2 regions of the Pseudochelatococcus sp. B33 genome follow, and region 2 is predicted to be linked to the other one. Evidence: riboswitches for the same ligand, from Rfam matches in the RefSeq annotation. Region 2 holds a riboswitch; the other holds the start of a gene.
What was found. A riboswitch is a leader RNA that binds a small molecule or an ion and turns the genes downstream of it on or off. The one in region 2 is predicted to bind glycine.

Region 1: it holds a riboswitch for glycine, as region 2 does, so the genes downstream of both, gcvT (glycine cleavage system aminomethyltransferase GcvT) here and ACUSIJ_RS08550 (D-amino acid dehydrogenase) in region 2, are expected to answer to the same signal.

Annotation. Positions count from the first base shown of each region.
Region 1 covers NZ_JBSEFH010000038.1:18,932-28,185, forward strand. Annotated here, with positions in the region: gene ACUSIJ_RS27450 (tripartite tricarboxylate transporter TctB family protein) at 1-258, shown strand, start outside; gene ACUSIJ_RS27455 (tripartite tricarboxylate transporter permease) at 266-1,768, shown strand; gene ACUSIJ_RS27460 (mandelate racemase/muconate lactonizing enzyme family protein) at 1,876-3,036, shown strand; gene ACUSIJ_RS27465 (M24 family metallopeptidase) at 3,051-4,190, shown strand; gene ACUSIJ_RS27470 (hypothetical protein) at 4,206-5,294, shown strand; gene ACUSIJ_RS27475 (NAD/NADP octopine/nopaline dehydrogenase family protein) at 5,314-6,393, shown strand; glycine riboswitch at 6,685-6,773, shown strand; gene gcvT (glycine cleavage system aminomethyltransferase GcvT) at 6,925-8,025, shown strand; gene gcvH (glycine cleavage system protein GcvH) at 8,031-8,399, shown strand; gene gcvP (aminomethyl-transferring glycine dehydrogenase) at 8,412-9,254, shown strand, end outside.
Region 2 covers NZ_JBSEFH010000006.1:182,981-192,234, forward strand. Annotated here, with positions in the region: gene ACUSIJ_RS08540 (complex I subunit 5 family protein) at 1-1,377, shown strand, start outside; gene ACUSIJ_RS08545 (hypothetical protein) at 1,588-2,577, shown strand; glycine riboswitch at 2,648-2,737, shown strand; glycine riboswitch at 2,739-2,875, shown strand; gene ACUSIJ_RS08550 (D-amino acid dehydrogenase) at 2,934-4,250, shown strand; gene ACUSIJ_RS08555 (DUF3141 domain-containing protein) at 4,224-6,689, opposite strand; gene ACUSIJ_RS08560 (protein phosphatase CheZ) at 6,913-7,635, opposite strand; gene ACUSIJ_RS08565 (response regulator) at 7,828-8,208, shown strand; gene ACUSIJ_RS08570 (efflux RND transporter permease subunit) at 8,231-9,254, opposite strand, start outside.

The DNA of each region.
Region 1 (9,254 bases), on a different contig from region 2:
GGGGAGTTCGTCGGCGCGAAGCTGTGGCTGCCGACGCTCCTCGTTCTCTCGCTGATAGGATATCAGGTGGCCATGCGTCCACTCGGGTTCGTTACCGCGAGCATCGCCTTTGCCATTCCCTGGGTCGCCATCATCCACTGGCGGTCGGGCGGCGTCTTCACGCGGCGTCATATCCTGCAATTGCCCCTCGAAGCCATGCTGATCGTCGCCAGCATCTATCTCGTGTTCAGCTACGGCATCAACGTGCCATTCCCGTGAGCGTCAAATGACCGAATTGCTGCATGCCGCTATCACGATATTGACCGACCCGGGTACCATGGCGCTGGCCGTGATAGCGACCCTCATCGGCATCATACTCGGCGCCCTTCCCGGGATCAGCTCCACCATGACGCTGGCGGTCCTGCTGCCGTTCTCCTTCTCGATGCAGCCCGGCAATGCGATGGTGTTTCTGCTGGGCGCCTTTTACGGGAGCGCCTGGGGAGGGTCGATATCAGCCATCCTGATCAACATCCCCGGGACACCGGGATCGATGCTCACGCAGCTCGACGGGTATCCGCTCGCCAGGCGCGGCCAGGCCGGCATCGCCCTGACATATGCCCTCCTGGCGTCGACCTTCGGCGGGGTGGTGGGATGGCTCGGCCTCGTCATTTTCGCGCCGACCCTGGCGCGGGCCGGATTTGCGTTCCAGAGCCCCGAGTTCGCCGTGCTCATGGTGTTCGGGCTGTCGATGCTGGCCTATGCCTCTCCGGGCTCGACCTTCCTGGGGATCCTGTCAGGCATGCTCGGCCTACTCATGGGCACGGTCGGGCTGGACATGATCACCAACCTTTCACGTTTCGATTTTGGCATTTCAAGGCTTCAGGCCGGCATCAACATCATTCCGTTTGCCGTGGGCATCTTCGGCCTGACCGAAATTCTCCGGCTGCTCGAACAACCCATCGTCACCGAGAAGGCCACGACCCAGATCGGAGGCATATGGCCCAGGTTCAGGGATGTCATCCGGACCTGGGCAACGGCAGTGCGGTCCGCAATCGTCGGCCTCATCGTCGGGATCATCCCCGCCGCCGGCTCGGCCGTCGCCGTGTCCATGTCGTATGCCCAGGAGAAGAAGCTTTACGAGAAGAGGGAAAAGTTCGGCGATGGCAATCCCAGGGGTATCGTCGCCGCCGAGACGGGAAACAACGCCGCCGTCGGCGGTGCCCTCGTGCCGCTGCTGACGCTGGGCCTTCCCGGCGATACAATGACGGCAGTCCTTGTGGGTGCGCTGCTCGTCCACGGCCTGCAGCCCGGGCCGCAACTGTTCACCAACCATCCCGACTTCATCGCGACGATCTATGTCGCGCTGGGGCTGACCATCATCCTGACGTTCGTCCTGTCTCTGGCGCTGACGCGCATGTTTGCCCGGCTGCTGTCGGCGCCCCCGCGCGTGCTCTACGTCAGCATCCTCGTGCTGTGCGTGACCGGCTCGTTCGCGGTGCAGAACGCACTGTTCGACGTATTGCTGATGATCTTCTTCGGGGCGCTCGGCTACCTCATGCTCAAGATCGGCATCCCCACGGCTCCGATGATGTTCGGCCTCGTCCTGGGCCCGCTGCTCGAAGAGAACCTGCGCCGTACGCTGATCGTCTACGGCGACTGGGCCGTGTTCCTGCAGCGGCCGATCACCATTGTCATGCTCGCGATCACCGCGGTCGTCCTGTTGCTTCCGTTCTTCGGCACGGTCCGCGAGCGCCTCGCCCGCGCCGCTCTGGAAGCGGGCCCGGATTGACGGACAAAGCCGGGCGGGACAACAGGAGAGCCCCCCTATGCGTCCCGGCAAGGGCTTGACTTGTCCGAAAATGTGATCACAATATGAAATCACATAAGGAGGAAACTGTGGTATCCATATCCTCGATCGAAACGCGCCTCGTGCGGCTGCCGACCCGACGGGTTCATAAATGGACGGGCCTGACCGAGCCCATCGGCCAGTATCTCTTGGTCAAGATCACGGGCAACGACGGGACAGTGGGCTGGGGCGAGGCGCCGGCGCTCAAGGATTGGGGCGGGGAGTTCGGCCGCTATTTCGGCGAGAGCACCGCCATCGTCGATCTGGTGATTTCGCGCTATCTCGCGCCCGCCGTCCAGGGGCTGGAGATCGGCAATCCCGCAACCCTCCACAAGCGCATGGATGCCGTCATCAAGGGCTATCCTTACGCGAAGGCGGCAGTCGATTTCGCCTATTACGACCTAACCGGAAAAGTTCTTGGCGTGCCGGTTCACATATTGCTTGGCGGCAAACTCCGGGAGACTGTGCCGGTGACGCATTCCATAGGCCTGCTCGATATCGAGGAAGCGGTCAAGGAAGTTGGACAGGTCGTCCGTGACGGCATTCGCACCATCAAGATCAAGGTAGGGATCGATCCTGACAGAGACGTGGCTATCGTCGAAGCCATTCGGCGCGAGGTCGGCCCGGATATTGCCCTCTGCGTGGACGCCAACGAAGGCTATGCCACGCCGGGGCAGGCGATCCAGACCGTGCGCCGCATGCAGGACGTCGGCTTGATCTATGTGGAGCAGCCTACCATGGGCATCGAGCGGATCGCACGCGTGGCGCGGTCGATCGATGTGCCGGTGATGGCCGATGAATCGGCCTGGAACGCGCACGACGTGGTGCAGATCATCGCGCAGGATGCGGCGCAGATCGTCTCAATATACACCACCAAGCCGGGCGGGCTCTACAAGGCCATGCAGGTCTCCGCCGTCTGTCATGCGGCCGGCATCGTCTGCAATGTCAACGGTTCCGTGGAAACGGGCGTCGGCAATCTGGCCAATGTGCATCTCGCCGCGGCCGCGCCTGCGGTCACGCTGTCCAGCGTCATTCCGGTCTCAATGCCGGCCGAGCATCAGAATGGCCGCATCGGCGGCATTTACTACGCCGACGATCTGCTGGCCGAACCCATGGTCTTTCAGCATGGCGGCATTCGCGTCCCTGACGGTCCCGGCATGGGAATTTCCGTCGATGAGGCCAAGGTCGAGAAATACGCTGTCACACTTTGAGACGAGTCCGCCCCATGCGCAAAACCATTGTCGACAAGATCACCCGCGTTCTGCAGGCCGAAGGACTGGACGCCGTCGTCACGTCATCGCCGGAGAATTTCGCCTACCTCACGGGTTTCGTCGTGCCGACGCAGCCTCTCATCCGCCACCGCCACGCCATGGCGATCCTGACGGCCGACGGCCGGGAAAGCCTTTTCGGCGTGGACATGGAGGCGACAACGATCGCGAGCAACGCGCCCGAAACACCGCTCACAGTATGGCGGGAGTTCCACGATGACCCGATGGCCGTTCTCGCGGGCGCCCTGCAGGACGCGGGACTTGGTGAGGCGGCGATCGGCCTCGAGATGGACTATCTGCCTGCCGGAGCCTTCGCGCGGCTTGCGGCTCACATGCCGAAAGCCCGGTTTGTCCCGTTCGAGCTCCAGCTATCCCGTGCCCGCCAGATCAAGACGGAAGAAGAGGTCGCACTGATCCATCGCCTGTCGCGGATTGCGGATCAAGCCATCGCCGACAGTTTCGCCGCGGTCCGCGCCGGTGATTCCGAGCTCGATATTGCAGCGGTCCTCACCCGCCGCATCTACGAGCTTGGGGCGGAAAACTTCAAGCTGCTGATCGTGGCGACCGGCGAGCGCAGCCAGTTGCCCAACGTCGGCCCCAGCAGCCGCAGGCTCCAGCCGAGGGATGTCTGCCGCGTCGAGATATTCTCGGTTATCGGCGGGTATCAGGCGGGCGTCTGCCGCACGGCCTATGTCGAGGAACCGCCCGCGATGGCCGAGGAAATCTGGGACCTGATGGTGGAGTGCAAGTACGCCATCCTCGACCGGATCAGGCCCGGCGCGAGCTGTCTCGCGATCTACAACGATTTCATTTCCCGCCTCGAGAAGATGAAGCTGCCGCCGATCTCCTTTGTCGGACACGGGATCGGGCTTCACCTCCATGAAGATCCCTACCTCGGCGCCACCCCCATTCTCGGGCATCCCGGCAAGGACGCCGTGGTCGAGGAAGACATGGTGCTCGGTTTCGAGCCGTTATGCTACCGCACCGGTTACGGGTTCGGCGTGCAGAACAAGGACGTGCTGCATGTGACCGCCAGCGGCTCGGTCCTGCTCTCGGATTACACCGACACCGATCGGCTAATCCGCATAGACGCCTGATAAGGGAGAGGTTCGATGTCAGACCGCGCGGAATACCCCTGCGACATCCTCGTTTCCGGCACCGGCTACTACGCCGAGATCATGCTGGCGGACCTCGCGGCCATGGCCAGGACCGCGTTGTCCGTGGTCATCGCCGGGAGGAACAGGGAAAGGATGACATGGCTCGTCGAGGCCTGCCGTGCCCGCGCGGCCAATTTCGGCACCCTGGTGTCGTTCTCCAGCGCCTCGCTCGATTCAACCTCTTCCGCCTCGATCGCCGAAACGTTGGCGTCGATAAGGTCCCGTGTCGTCGTCCAGTCTGCTTCGGCCCAGTCGCCGTGGCGCGTCGACAACGACGAGAGTGACTGGGCGCGCCTCGTGGCAAGGGCGGGGTTCGGCCTGACGATCGCCTTCAACTCGCTGCTGTCGTTTCGGACGGCGAGCGCGATGAAGAGTCTCGAACTGGACAGCCACTTCGTCAATACCTGCTATCCTGACGGTGTAAACCAGGTGCTGGCCCAGGCACGACTTCCGGTCACAACGGGAGTGGGCAATATCGCCATCTTCTCGGCCGTCATCGGCGGCCGCCTCCCGATTGAGCAGCGGAGACATCTGCGCGTTCTGGCGCATCACCGCCACATCGTGGAATGGCGCAAGCCGCCCGCCGAGCGCGCCGGCGCTCCCGTCCGCGCATGGGTCGGCGATCGGGAGATACCCGACGTCAACGGCATGACCGGTGACATCCAGCTCCCGCATCGCGAACTCAACATGATTTCGGCCGCCAACGCCGTGCCGGTTCTCCTCGCATTGGCCGGTGAAGGGGCACGGCGCATGCACGTTCCCGGGCCGGGCGGGCGTTCGGGCGGCTATCCCGTGATTGCCGATACGACCGGTGTCGTCCTCGATCTGCCGCCCGGGATGACGGAGGAAGAGGCCCTGGCCTGGAATGCGCAGTTCGAGGAGGCCGATGGTGTGTTTGTCCGTGACGGGCACGTGATCTATCCCGATCGGGTGCGTGAGCTTCTGGCTTCATACAGCCCCGAACTGGCGAAGGGTTTCCGGGTCATCGATGTCGAGGAGGCTGCCGCAGCCCTCGACGAACTGCGCAGCAGGCTGGCCGCCTGACCGATCGGGAGAGAATGCAATGAGAGTGGCCGTAATCGGCGCAGGCAATGGCGGTGCCGCGGCAGTTGTCGAACTGACCCTGGCAGGGCATGAGGTGGCCTTGCACGGTCGTTCGCAGGCGACCGTCGAGCCCTTCCTCGCAAACGGAATCGCCTATCAGGGTGTATTTGGCGAAGGCCGTATCTTTCCCGCCCTCGTCACCACCGACATGGCGGCGGCGATCAGGGATGCGGATGCAGTCGTCGTGGCGCTTCCCACTTTCGCTCTGGCTACCGTTGCCGAAGCGCTTCACAAGGCCGGCTGGGATACCGCTCGTCCCGTGGTCCTCAACCCGGGGCACACGGGCGGCGCTCTGGAGTTCGAGACGGCGTACCGCGCGCATCAGGATGTCGTGCCGCCGGTCGCCGAGCTGGCGACCCTGGCTTATGTGGCGCGAAAGTTTGCGCCGGATACCGTCAACATCACCGGCCGGGCGAAGAGATTGCGCGCCGCCGCTCTCAAGGGCGGGGAGGCAGCGCTGGAGGCAGCCCTCGCGCTGTTCCCCGGCAGCTACGACTGCGGCGATGTGATCGCGTCCGATCTCTGCAACGTCAATATGGTGGTCCATCCGCCGGGCGCTATCCTCGGCGTGGCGTGGGTCGAGGCGACCGGCGGCGACTTCACCTTCTATGTGCAGGGCCTCACCGACGGCGTCGTAAGAGTGATGGAGGAACTCGACCGGGAGCGTATGGCCGTAGGCCGCGCCTTCGGTCTCGACCTGCCGACGATCATCGAGGAAATGAAGGCCATCGGCACCGTGCCCGCGGATGCCGTCGGCAGCGACTATCGTGCGATCGCAGCTGGCGAGGCTAACAGGCGGATCAAAGCTCCGGACTCTCTCACGCATCGCTACTATGTGGAGGATTTCGGCCACGGGCTCACGCCGTTTCTTGTCTACGCGGTGATTGCCGGCGTCGCGACGCCGACTGCCGCGGCGCTGTCGGCTCTTCACGCCACCATGACGGCGAACCTGCCCAAGCCCCCGCCGCGCGATGCCCGAGCCATGGGGCTCACGGGAGCCACGGTCGATTCACTCCTGCGCCGCGCCCGCCCCGCCTGATTGCGGCCTGCCGGGCACTGATCGCGATGTATCGTGAAACAGTCTCCCCGGGGCCCGACCCCTCGGAAATTCCCGGTATAGGTTATCCATTGAACCTCAAGCACCATTCTTCTCTATCTCTTTGTGTGCACAGCGGAATTACCCGGAAACGGCTCCCCTCCTGTGGTTCCCCCCCGGGGCCGCCCCCCCCCCCCCCCGGGGGGTTCGATGCCCGGACCATCTCGCAGTTTTGACAGGTGACAAGGTATGGGGATTGGGCTATGACATTCGCGTCAAGGGCTGATCAGGCTTGGCCTGTTTGCGGGAGAGAACAGCATCCAAGCTGTCGCCGAAGGGGAAATCGCCCGAAATCTCTCAGGCAAAAGAACCGTAGACGGGATGACACTCTGGAAAGTCGGGGCTTCGTCGCCCCGCGCCGAAGGTGTAAGTGCGGCTGGAGTGATCCGGCGGTGCGAGTCTCTCAGGCTTCAGACAGAGGGGCACGAAATGGCCGCATCGAGCGTGCCAGTTGCGTGTTATTCTGGAGAAGTCATGACGGGCCCTGACGAGAAAACCTTACCCTTGGCAGATTTGCATCGACAGGCAGGAGCGCGCTTCGGCGCTTTTGCGGGCTGGTCCATGCCGCTGACCTATCCGGCCGGCGTCATGAAGGAGCATCAGCACACCCGTGAGCATGCGGGACTGTTCGACATCTCGCATATGAGACTGTTCGAACTCTCCGGCCCCGATGCCGGTGCGCTGCTTGACCGGGCCTGCCCCCTCGATGCAGCGGCGTTGCCGAGACTGCAATCCAAATATTCCTTCCTGCTCAACGATGCCGCCGGAATCCTCGATGACGTGATCGTCACGCGGCTCGCCGGCGAGCGTTTCATGCTGGTGGCCAACGCCGGCAACGCCGCCGCCGACGAGGCGCATCTGCGCAGGCTGGCAGAGGGGTTCGACATCACGATCACGCCGCTCGACCGCGTCTTCCTCGCTCTGCAGGGGCCTGAAGCCGAGGCCGCGCTCAACGGAGCCGGGATAGACACCGGCGAGCTTATCTTCATGCACGGTATCGAGCCGCGCGCCAACTGGTTCCTGACCCGCTCCGGCTACACCGGCGAGGATGGCTTCGAAATTGCGCTGCCGGTTACGGACGCACGCGAGTTGCTGGAGAAGCTGCTCGCCGAGGAGCGGGTGTGGTGGGTCGGCCTCGCCGCCCGCGACAGCCTGCGCCTCGAAGCCGGCCTGTGCCTGCACGGCAACGACATCAGGCCTGACATCAATCCGGTCGACGCCGGCCTGATGTGGGCGGTGCCAAAGAGCGTGCGCGCCAGCGGCAACTTCGTCGGCGCCGATGCCCTGCGGGCGTGGATTTCGCGCGGTGCGGTCAACAAGCGCGTCGGCCTCAAGGCTGCAGGCCGTCAGCCGCTGCGGGCCGGCACGGCATTGTTTGACGGGGATGGCGATGCCGCTGGTCATATCACCTCGGGCGGCTTCGGACCCTCGGTCGGTCATCCGGTCGCCATGGGCTATGTGCCCGCCTCCCTGGCGGCCATCGGAACCAGGTTGTACGCTGAAGTTCGTGGCACTAGGCTGCCTGTCGACGTGCATGCCCTGCCCTTCACCCCGCATCGCTACCGCAAAGGATGATCTCGATGGCAACGACCTATTACACCGAAGACCATGAATGGTTGCGCGTCGAAGGCGAGGTCGCCACCGTCGGCATCACCGATTATGCGCAGGACCAGCTTGGCGACCTCGTCTTCGTCGAGCTTCCCGAAGTGGGCAGAGGCCTGACCAAGGGTGACGTGACCGTCGTCGTGGAATCGGTCAAGGCTGCGTCCGACGTCTATGCACCGGTCGACGGCGAGGTAACCGAGATCAATCCAACCGTCACGTCCGATCCGTCGCTGGTCAATTCCGCCGCGACCGGTGATGGCTGGCTGTGGAAGATGACGCTTTCCGACAGGAGCCAGCTCGACGGCCTCATGGATGAGGCGGCCTACAATGCGCACATAGGCTGACAGGGAAACAGGATGACCACGGCCCCCTACGCTTTCGCGGATCGCCACATCGGCCCCGGCGACGACGATATACGCGCCATGCTCGCTCGGATCGGTGTTCCCTCAGTCCAGGCACTGATCGATCAGGCGGTTCCGAAATCGATTATGCTCGGCCGTCCGCTCGATCTGCCGGCACCGGCCACCGAGGCGGAGGCGCTCGCCGAACTTTCAGCCACCATGTCACGCAATACGGTGATGAAAAGCTTCATCGGCACGGGCTACCACGGCGTGCAGGTTCCTCCCGTCATCCAGCGCAACATGTTCGAGAACCCGGCCTGGTACACGGCCTATACGCCTTATCAGGCGGAGATCAGCCAGGGCCGCCTGGAGATGCTGTTCCATTTCCAGACGCTCGTGACCGAGCTGACTGGCCTGCCGGTCGCCTCCGCGTCACTGCTGGACGAGGCCACCGCCGCCGCCGAAGCGGTGGGTATCGCCATGCGCCACCATCGCGACAAGCGCAACAAAGTGGCGCTTGTCGGCGCACCGCTGCCGCAGACGCTCGACGTGCTGCACACGCGCGCCGAGCCGCTCGGCATCGAGATCGGCGGCGACGCGGTCGACGAGAATACGGTCGCTCTGATCGTGTCCTGGCCGGATGCCAATGGCGTCTATGGCGACCATGCAGCAGCCATCGAGCAGGCGAAAGCCGTCGGCGCACTGGTCGTCTTCATCGCCGATCCGCTTGCGCTGACGGTGACCGGCGCACCCGCGAGCCTTGGCGCCGACATCGCCGTCGGTTCCATGCAGCGCTTCGGCGTGCCGATGGGCTTCGGCGGACCGCACGCGGCCTATTGCGCGGTGTCCGACAAGCTC
Region 2 (9,254 bases):
TATTTCCTGATCGCGCACGGACGCTATACGGGCTCGCAGACGCTGCGCTACCTGCTGTTCTCGCTCGCGGCGGCGTTCTGCCTGCTGGCGGGCTTCGGCCAGTTCTACGCCGTCAGCGGCGGCGTCGACCTGCTCACGCTGCACTCGTGGCTGGGCGACGGGGGCGCGCAAGCCACCGCCGCCTTCGTGCTGATCGCCATCGGCTGCCTGATCAAGGCGGGCGTCGTCGGCGCCCATGTCTGGGTGCCGGGCACCTACGCGCTGGCGGACGATGACCTCTCCGCCCTGCTGTCGGCGGTGATCAGCAAGGTGGCGATCTTCGGCCTGCTGACGGGCACCTATCTCGCCATCCGCTCGGAGGTGGGGCTGGAACTGGCGCAGCTGCTCGCCTGGATCGGGTTCGCGACCACGTTGCTGTGCGGCGTGCTGGCGCTGTTCCAGCACGATGCGAAGCGGCTGCTCGCGTATTCGAGCATCAGCCAGATCGGCTATATCCTCGCCGCCATCGCCCTGATGAGCCATATCGGCTGGGTGACGGCGCTCTATCTCGTCGCCAGCCACCTGCTGGTGAAGGGCGTGCTGTTCCTCGCCATCGCCGGCGTGCTGGCGCGGGCGCGCACCGGCGCGCTCGGCAGCCTGGGCGGGCTTGCGGGGAACATGCCGGTCACCTTCGCCACCGTGCTGGTCGCGCTCGTCGCCATGGCCGGGCTGCCGCCGCTCGCCGGCTTCGGCTCGAAATGGCTGTTGATCGGCAACATGATCGACAACGGCTGGTATCTGCTGGCGGCGATCGGCCTTCTGGCAACGTTCGTGGGCTTCCTCTACATGATCAGGCTCGTGGGAAGCATCTTCCTCGGCCCGCGCCGCGATGAGCTCGCCCACGTGCAGGAAGCGCCCCTGACGTTCCTCGTACCGCAATTCCTGCTGATCGCCGGCATACTGGTGCTGTCGTTCTATCCCAAGCTGCTGATGGAGCCGCTGTCGCGCGCCATCGATCCCGCGTTCGCCGCCTCGCTGGTGTGGGAGGGGTTGCCGCTCGACGTGATCTACGATTCGCTCAATCCGCTGCCGGTGATGAGCGCGGCGGTGATCCTGTCGCTGGCCGCCGGCGCCTTGCTGGCGCTCGTCATGCGCTCGCGCAACGGCGGCGAGCGCGGCGACATCCGCAGCTTCTTCACCGACCTGATGTCCGCCGTTCGGGATGCGCCGATCGTGTCCTATGTGCCCTCGTTCAACGCATTCTGGAACGGCGTGGCCGGCGTGGCGCTGTTTGCGGCCGGGCGCCTGCGGCTGATCTACGACGGCAACGCGCAGACCTATGCGCTGACGGTGCTCGTCTATATCGTCGCGGTCCGCTTCCTCGGCGCCGCCCCGTGAGCCGTTCCGGCCGTGCGTGACGGACGCCAATATTCCGCCGCAATCGCGCAATAGACGACCCGCGGTATTGTCGGGCCGCGTATCGTTACAGGTGAACTTTGTTTGATTGAACTGTGCTTGGGAATACCTCAATTGGCATAAGAAAATATACTGTACAGAATATCTACATAACATCTGTAAGCTTATCCGTTCAGCATTGCCCGAACCGTCATGTCAGAATCCACTGCCGTCTCGCCGTCCGTCGTCTCCTACCAGCCGCTTCCCCACGAGGAGGCGGCTTCGGATTCCGACGGCGCGTGCACGGTTCGCGATGCCGGCCGTGTGGCGACAGTCCCCGGTTTCGATTTCCTGAAGAGGTTCCGTGAGGTCTTCGAGGCCGCCGGCGGCATGCCCTCCTCCGCGTCCAACGGCCCGGAGTCTGCCGGCAAACGGATATACGAGCGCGCCGTCCTGCTGCTGAGCCATCCGAAGGCGCCGACGGCAGCCCCCGACGGGGACCCGGATGCGCCGAAAGTAGAAACCGCGGCCAGACTGGCGGCGCGCCTGCACAGCAAGGTGGCGGTGATGAAAAGAAACATCGACCTGCTTAGCAATGCGGAGGACATGAAGTTCGACGACCCTGAGGTCGTGCTGAAAAAGAAGAAGAACATAAGGTTCGCGGCCGTGAACTATGCAAGCATATGCGAAAGGCTCGCCCTCGCTGTCGACGCCCTGGAGCCTGCGCACACGGCCGACGATATCCGGCAGGCCCTGGCGATGGCGGACAAGACCAACATGCAGGATGTCGGCGAATTCCACAGCCATGCCGCCACGGCATCCAATCCGGCCAGCACCGCGCAGAACATCGTTCACCTCGTCGTCAACAAGACCGTCGGTGTCCTGCCCGAGTCCGTGCAGGAAAGCATGAAGGACGCCGCTATCTGGATCGCGGATCAGGTCAGGGACAATTGCGTGACGAGGGTGGCGTTCAAGATCATCGCCGCGCTGGGGATGTTTCTGGCCTATGCGGTGCCGATAGCGCTCGTCGTGGCGAGCGTCATTGTCCCGCCCATCGCTCCCATCACGGCCACGCTGGCCGGCGGCGCCACGCTGGCCTGTCCATTCGTGGCCCACTTCTGCGGCGAGCTTTGGAAAGCCCTGCGGGACAAGGATACGGGACCCGATACGCCCGACTTGACCATGCGGATACTGCCCCACTGATGCCCCGCTCCCCCATCATCCCGGAATCGGTTGCCCCCTGCGAGCCGTTCTGATAGATATGTCACGTCCCTATGACGGATCGGGAGAGATTGGACAGCGTCCGACGCCGATGGAGCAACCGCCCCGGAAACTCTCAGGCAAAAAGGACCATTCCGTCAGGACAATCTGGAGAGAGGCCCGCCGGGCAAGCCGGCAGGGTCCACCGAAGGGGATGAAGCGTGTCAGGCAGGCAGGGTGGCGGCGGCTGCCCCATCCGGCAAGGCGCGCGGCTCAAGCTCTCAGGTAAAGGTACAGATGGGGCGCGAGACCGACCGGTTCGTCGGCCGTCATGCGTCTATCGTACAGGAGCCCGGGCCATGCCCCGTATCGTCGTTATCGGAGCCGGCATCGCCGGCGTCACCGCCGCTTACTCCCTCGTTCTGCGTGGCTATGACGTCACGGTCGTCGACCGTGGCCGCTATCCCGCCATGGACACGTCCTTCGCCAACGGCGGCCAGTTGTCGGCCTGCAACGCCGAGGTGTGGAACAGCGTCGCCACCATCTTCAAGGGCCTCAAGTGGATGCTCCGCAAGGACGCACCACTCCTGGTCAATCCGTGGCCGAGCTGGCACAAGTATTCCTGGATGGCCGAGTTCGTCGCCGCCATCCCGCGCTACCGCGAAAACACCATCGAGACCACGCGGCTCGCCATCGCGGCGCGCAAGCACCTGTTCTCCATCGCCGAGACCGAGGGCATCGCGTTCGATCTCGTCCAGCGCGGCATCCTGCACATTTTCCGCGACAGGAAAACTTTCGACGCCAGCATCCGCGTCAACAAGCTCCTGACCGAGGGCGGCCTCGAACGCCGCGCGGTGACGAACGAGGAAATGCGCGCCATCGAGCCGACGCTGCGCGGCGACTACGTCGGCGGCTTCTTCACGCCTTCCGATTCCACCGGCGACATCCACAAGTTCACGCGCGGCCTTGCCGAAGCCGCGAAGCGGCGCGGCGTGCGCTTCATTCAGGATGCCGTCGTCACCGCCATCACGCGCGACGGTGAGGGGGAGGCCACCGGTTTCGTCGTCAAGTTCGCGCCCGCCCTGCCCGATGCCGGCCTTGCCGATCACGTCAAGCCGGCCGAGCAGGACGTCCGCGCCGATGCGGTCGTGATCTCCGCCGCGTCCGCCAGCCGGGCGCTCGCCGCATCCCTGGGCGACAGGCTCAACGTCTATCCGGTGAAGGGCTATTCGATCACCATCAACTCGGACCGGCCCGAGTCGCAGGCAGCCATGCCCACCGTCAGCCTGCTCGACGAGGCGGCCAAGATCGTCACCAGCCGGCTCGGCGAAAGCCGCCTGCGCGTGGCGGGCACGGCCGAATACAACGGCTTCAACCGCGATATCCGCGCCGACCGCATCCAGCCGCTGATCGACTGGGTGCGGCGCGAGTTTCCGGGCATCGACACCGACCGCGTCGTGCCGTGGACGGGCCTGCGCCCGATGATGCCGGACATGATGCCGCGCGTGCGCCGCGGCCGGCAGAAGGGCATCTTCTACCACACCGGCCACGGACACCTGGGCTGGACGCTCTCCGCCGCCACGTCGGAACTCATCGCCGAACAGGTGCTCGCCGACTTTCCGGTGGATGCGGTTGCCCCTCAAGCCGGATCAGGCAGGGACCGCCTCATCGCCTGACGGCGGCGGCTCCGGCGCGTCGGGCTGCTCCGTCACGTCCGCCAGCAGCGGCTTGAGGCCGAGCACGCGGCGGAAGGCGTGGAAGGTCGCCGCCGCGTTGGGGTCGGCGTCCTCCAGCGGGCCGAGCACGTATTGCACCGCCTCGACGGCCTGCTCGCGCTCCTCGGCCGTGTGTAGCAGGTCGGGCAGGTGGGTCAGCGCTTCCTCGCGCGCGAACTGGACGTTGAGGCCCTGCTCGTGGATGATCCGCGCGCGCTGGGCCGCGCCGAGCGCGCTGAACGGCTCCGTCCGGTTCAGGAGGTGGGCCGAGCGCTCCAGCCGGTCCTTGCGCACGTTGCCGCGCGATTCGGCGAGCAGGATCAGCATGCGGATCACCGCGTCGACATAGCCGCCGCGGCTGATATGCGCCAGCGCCGCCTGCACCTCGGGCAGCGCGAACAGTTCTTCCTTCGACTTGCGGGTGCGCTCGTATTCGTAGCGGCGGCCGAACCAGCGCATGTAGGGTGTGGCGTAGATGGAGAAGAACATCCGCTCGTACCAGGCGTTGCGCATGTCGCGCATGATGTCGAGCGACTGCTCGAAAACATCCGCCCACCAGTTCTCCAGTTGCACGAAGGGGTTGTCGGGGGCGGCGGCGGCGCGGTTCTCGGCCACGGTTTCCGCCGCCTGCCTGACCGGCTGCAGCAGCGGGTTGCGCGAGGAAAACAGGCTGCGCTGCAGGCGCAGCGGATGCAGCGCGCGCGACAGTTCGGCAGTGGCCTGCGTCACCGCCAGCTGCACGAAGGGGCGCAGCGCGATGTCATAGAACTCGCCCTGCAGTTCCGACAGCCGCGCCACGGCGGCGAAGGGCACCTCGTCGCGCCGCCCGTCGATGGCGCCGGGCAGGTCGCCGGTCTTGCGCTCGACGAACGACACCCGGAACTGCTGCGCGTCGCCTTCGCCGACGACATCCTCGATGACCATTTCATAGAGGCCCGGGGCCAGCGCCTCGATGGTCTTCATGGTGGACGCCACCTCGGTGTGCTCGCGCTTGGCGATGGACGAGGAGACGAAAATGCCCAGATGCCCGACCTTGTCATGCACCATGTAGACGATGCGCTGGCCGCGTATCTTGATCTCGGTCTCGTCGGCGTAGGTGTCGCCGATCCAGTTGAGCGCTTGCTGCGGCGGCGTGATGGTGTCGCCGAGGCTCGTGAACACGATCACCGGCGAGTGGATCTGCTTCACGTCGAGATTGCGCCCGTGCTCGAGCCGCGCCTCGTTGCGCGCCAGCCTGTTGCCGACGAACAGGTCGCGCACGATCCACAGGATCTCCTCCTCGTTCATGAGGAAGAAGCCGCCCCACCATTTCTCGAAGTCGAGAAACCGCTTGCGGCCGGCGTCGACGTCGTTGAAATAGTCATAGTATTTGCGGAAGTAATTGCGGGCGGGGTTCAGCAACTCGAAGTTCAGCACCAGCCACGCGCCGTCGAACACCCCGTTGCCGACGTCCGACAGCACCATCGGCAGGATCTGGCCGCCTATCAGCCCGGCGTTGTAGCGGATGACGTTGCGGCCGATCTCGCCCGACCACGTCTCCACCGGCGCGCCGTTGAGCACCAGCGGACCGGTGATGTCCGGGTTGCTCGCGCCGAGCAGCAGCGTCGCCCAGCCGCCCTGGCAGTTGCCGATCACCACCGGCTTGGCGGCGTCGGGATGCAGCGCCTGCACGTGGCGCACGAAGGCCGCCTCGGTGCGCGTCACGTCGGCGAGCGTCTGGCCGGGCTCCGGATCGCGCCGGAAGCTGACGAAATAGACCGGGTGCCCGTCACGCAGCGCCACGCCCACCTGGCTGTCCACCTGCGAGCCGCCGATGCCCGCGCCCTGCCCGGCGCGCGGGTCGATGATGATGTAGGGGCGCTTCCAGACGAACGTCTCGACGCCGGGCGGCGGCACCACCCTCAGCAGCACGTAGTTGGTCGGTCGCGGCTGATCGGCGCCGTCCATCACCATCTCGTAGTCGTAGACCAGCACCGGCGGACAGCCCGCCGCCTCGTGGGCGAGGAAGATGTCGCCGCGCTCGCGGATGGTGTCGGCGTAGAGCACCATGCGCTGCGCCCGGTCGATCCCGTAGGCGATCGCGGCTTCCGTCAGGCCGAGCCAGCCGCCGGGGCCGCGCACGACGCGGTCCGTGATGGCGGTGAGCCGCTCCAGCGCCGCGCGGGTGCGGGCGCTGTGATCGGCGGCGATGCTGTTGACATGCTGATTGGAGGACTGGGTGGTGAGATCGCCCAGCGCCGAATACTCGGAGAGCTGCGACCTGAGCTGGTGCACCCGCCGCTCCACGGTCGACCGGCTGCCCTCGACGATCCGCGCGAGAAAGACCACGTCGTCGTCGAAACCGAAACGCTCGCCGCCTGTGATGCCGACCGGACCCGTTGCCGCGGACTGCTGTGCCATGAAAGCCTCCGAAGCCCCCGCCACGCAGCGAAGGGCGCTCCTTGTTGCCGAGCACGATAGTAGTCCGAGGTAACGGCCTAATGAACATGACATCCATCAAACCGATGTCATGAATATTTGACTTCACCGGCACGATTATAATTTGCCGACTTTTTTACACGTGCTGCATCCCGCCAATATTGCGCGTATATAGCCACCCGGACACGGGATGGCTGACATCGCATCAGGCGAACAGCGAGTCGATATCGTCCTGGGATACGACGTTCTGGTCCGTCTCAAGCGGCGGCCCGTTGAGCAGCGCCGCATCTCCGGTCTTCTCCGGCGGCGCCGGCATCTCGGCGGCGGGAATGGAGGAAAAGCTCTCGGCCCCGCCCCAGATCGACATGATCGTCTCGACCCTGTCCTCGATGAAGTGCAGTACCTGCACCACCTTGGCGATGCGCTGGCCGGTGAGGTCCTGGAAGTTGCAGGCCTCGAAAATCCTGATCGCATGCTTGTGGATGTCGAGCACCAGCGCGTTCTCGCTGCCTTGCAGCTTCGGCAGCAGCTTGCCCGCCACTTCCTCGATGCTTTCCGCCGACGAGAGGATGGTCTCCGTCGCCACCTCGGTGCCGTGCACCACGGCGTCGAGTTCGTCGAGGGCGCGGCTTGCGGCGTCCCCCCGCAGGCCCTTGACCTGGAGGCTCAGAATCTCCCGCTTCGTCTGGGAGATCGCCTGCTGGATCGATTCGACCTCGGCCATGAGCTCGGCCTTGCCCTGCCCCCCGTCCGGCGGGGGACCGTACCCGCCGCGCTGCACCAGTCGCCGGATATCCGCCAGTTCGACGAAGACCCTCTCAAACAGCGCCCCGTAGTCCCCCTGCTCGCCCGCCGCACGCAACTCCTGCTCCCCGTCATCGGACCCAATATCCGCCTCGATCCGGAACGGACGACGATCACCCGGCATCGGCATCACTCCATGCTTTGCCCTATTCGCGCTCCAGTCATAGACGATGTGAGGCATAGCCGCAATATTCGCAGGCGCAAAAATGCAAGCCCCAGGCAAGCAAACCCTGCCATTTACCTAACGGAGCGGCGGGCAGTATGCCATATCAGCGTAAAGTGAAATACTGTATTCGAGTTTGTGCTGGAGTGAACGATGGCTCTTGACCTTTCCATGCCTATCCTTGTTGTCGACGACTACAAAACAATGGTCAGGATTATACGTAACCTTTTAAAGCAACTTGGATTTCAGGATGTGGACGACGCCGCCGACGGCAGCGAGGCGCTCACCAAGCTGGCGGAACGCAAGTACGGGCTGGTCATTTCCGACTGGAACATGGAACCCATGACCGGGTATGAACTGCTGAAACAGGTCCGCGACAACCCGGAACTCGAATCCATCCCCTTCATCATGGTGACGGCCGAAGCCAAGAGCGAGAACGTCATCGCGGCCAAGAAGGCGGGCGTGAACAACTATATCGTCAAGCCCTTCAACGCCCAGACCCTCAAGGACAAGATCGAGGCGGTGTTCGCCTGAGCGCGGCGCGCGCCGCCGCCGCTCACTCGGCCGGATGGGCAGGCACGTGCCCGCCCACCGGGGCATACGTTGCCCGTTCGCTCGCGTCACCGGCGTCACCGGCGTGGACGAAGCGGCGCCCGATGAGGCTGTAGACGACCGGCACCACGAACAGCGTCAGCAGCGTGCCGAAGGTCATACCGCCGACGATGACGAGGCCGATCTGCTGGCGGCTTTCGGCGCCTGCGCCGGCGGCGATCATCAGCGGCACCGCGCCCAGCACCATCGCGCCCGTCGTCATCAGGATCGGCCGCAGCCGCAGCGCCGCCGCGTCGATGGCGGCCGCGAGCCGCTCCTTCCCGGCCTCCTGCTGCTGGTTGGCGAATTCAACGATCAGGATGCCGTGTTTCGTGATCAGTCCGACCAGCGTCACGAGGCCGATCTGCGAATAGACGTTCAGCGTGCCGCCGCCGTAGTGGAGCGCCGCCAGCGCCCCGGTCATCGACAGCGGCACGGACAGCAGGATGATGAGCGGATCGCGAAAACTCTCGAACTGGGCCGCGAGCACGAGATAGATGAAGCCCAGCGCCAGCACGAACACCACGGCGAGGCTCTGGCTCGACGCCTTGAACTCGCGGCTCTGGCCGCCGAAGTCGGTCTGCACGTCCGCCGGCAGCACCTCCGCCGCCGCCTGCTCCAGGAACGCCAGCCCGTCGCCCAGCGCGAAGCCCGGCGCCAGATTGCTGGAGATGGTGGCGGAGCGCAGCTGGTTGAAGCGGCGCAGATCCCTGGGCGCGACGGATTCCGTCACCTGCACGATGTTGGAGAGTTGCACCATCTCGCCCGAGGGCGCGCGCAGGAAGATGGTCGACAGCGTCGAGGGCGAGGCGCGGTCCTCCGCCGCCATCTGCACGTAGACATCGTATTGCTCGCCTTCGACCTCGAAGCGCGTCACCTGCCGGCCGCCGAGCAGCGTCTCCAGCGTGCGGCCGACGACGGAGACGTCGAGGCCGAGATCCGCCACCTTCGCCCGGTCGAGGGTGACGCGGAACTCCGGCTTGTTCAGC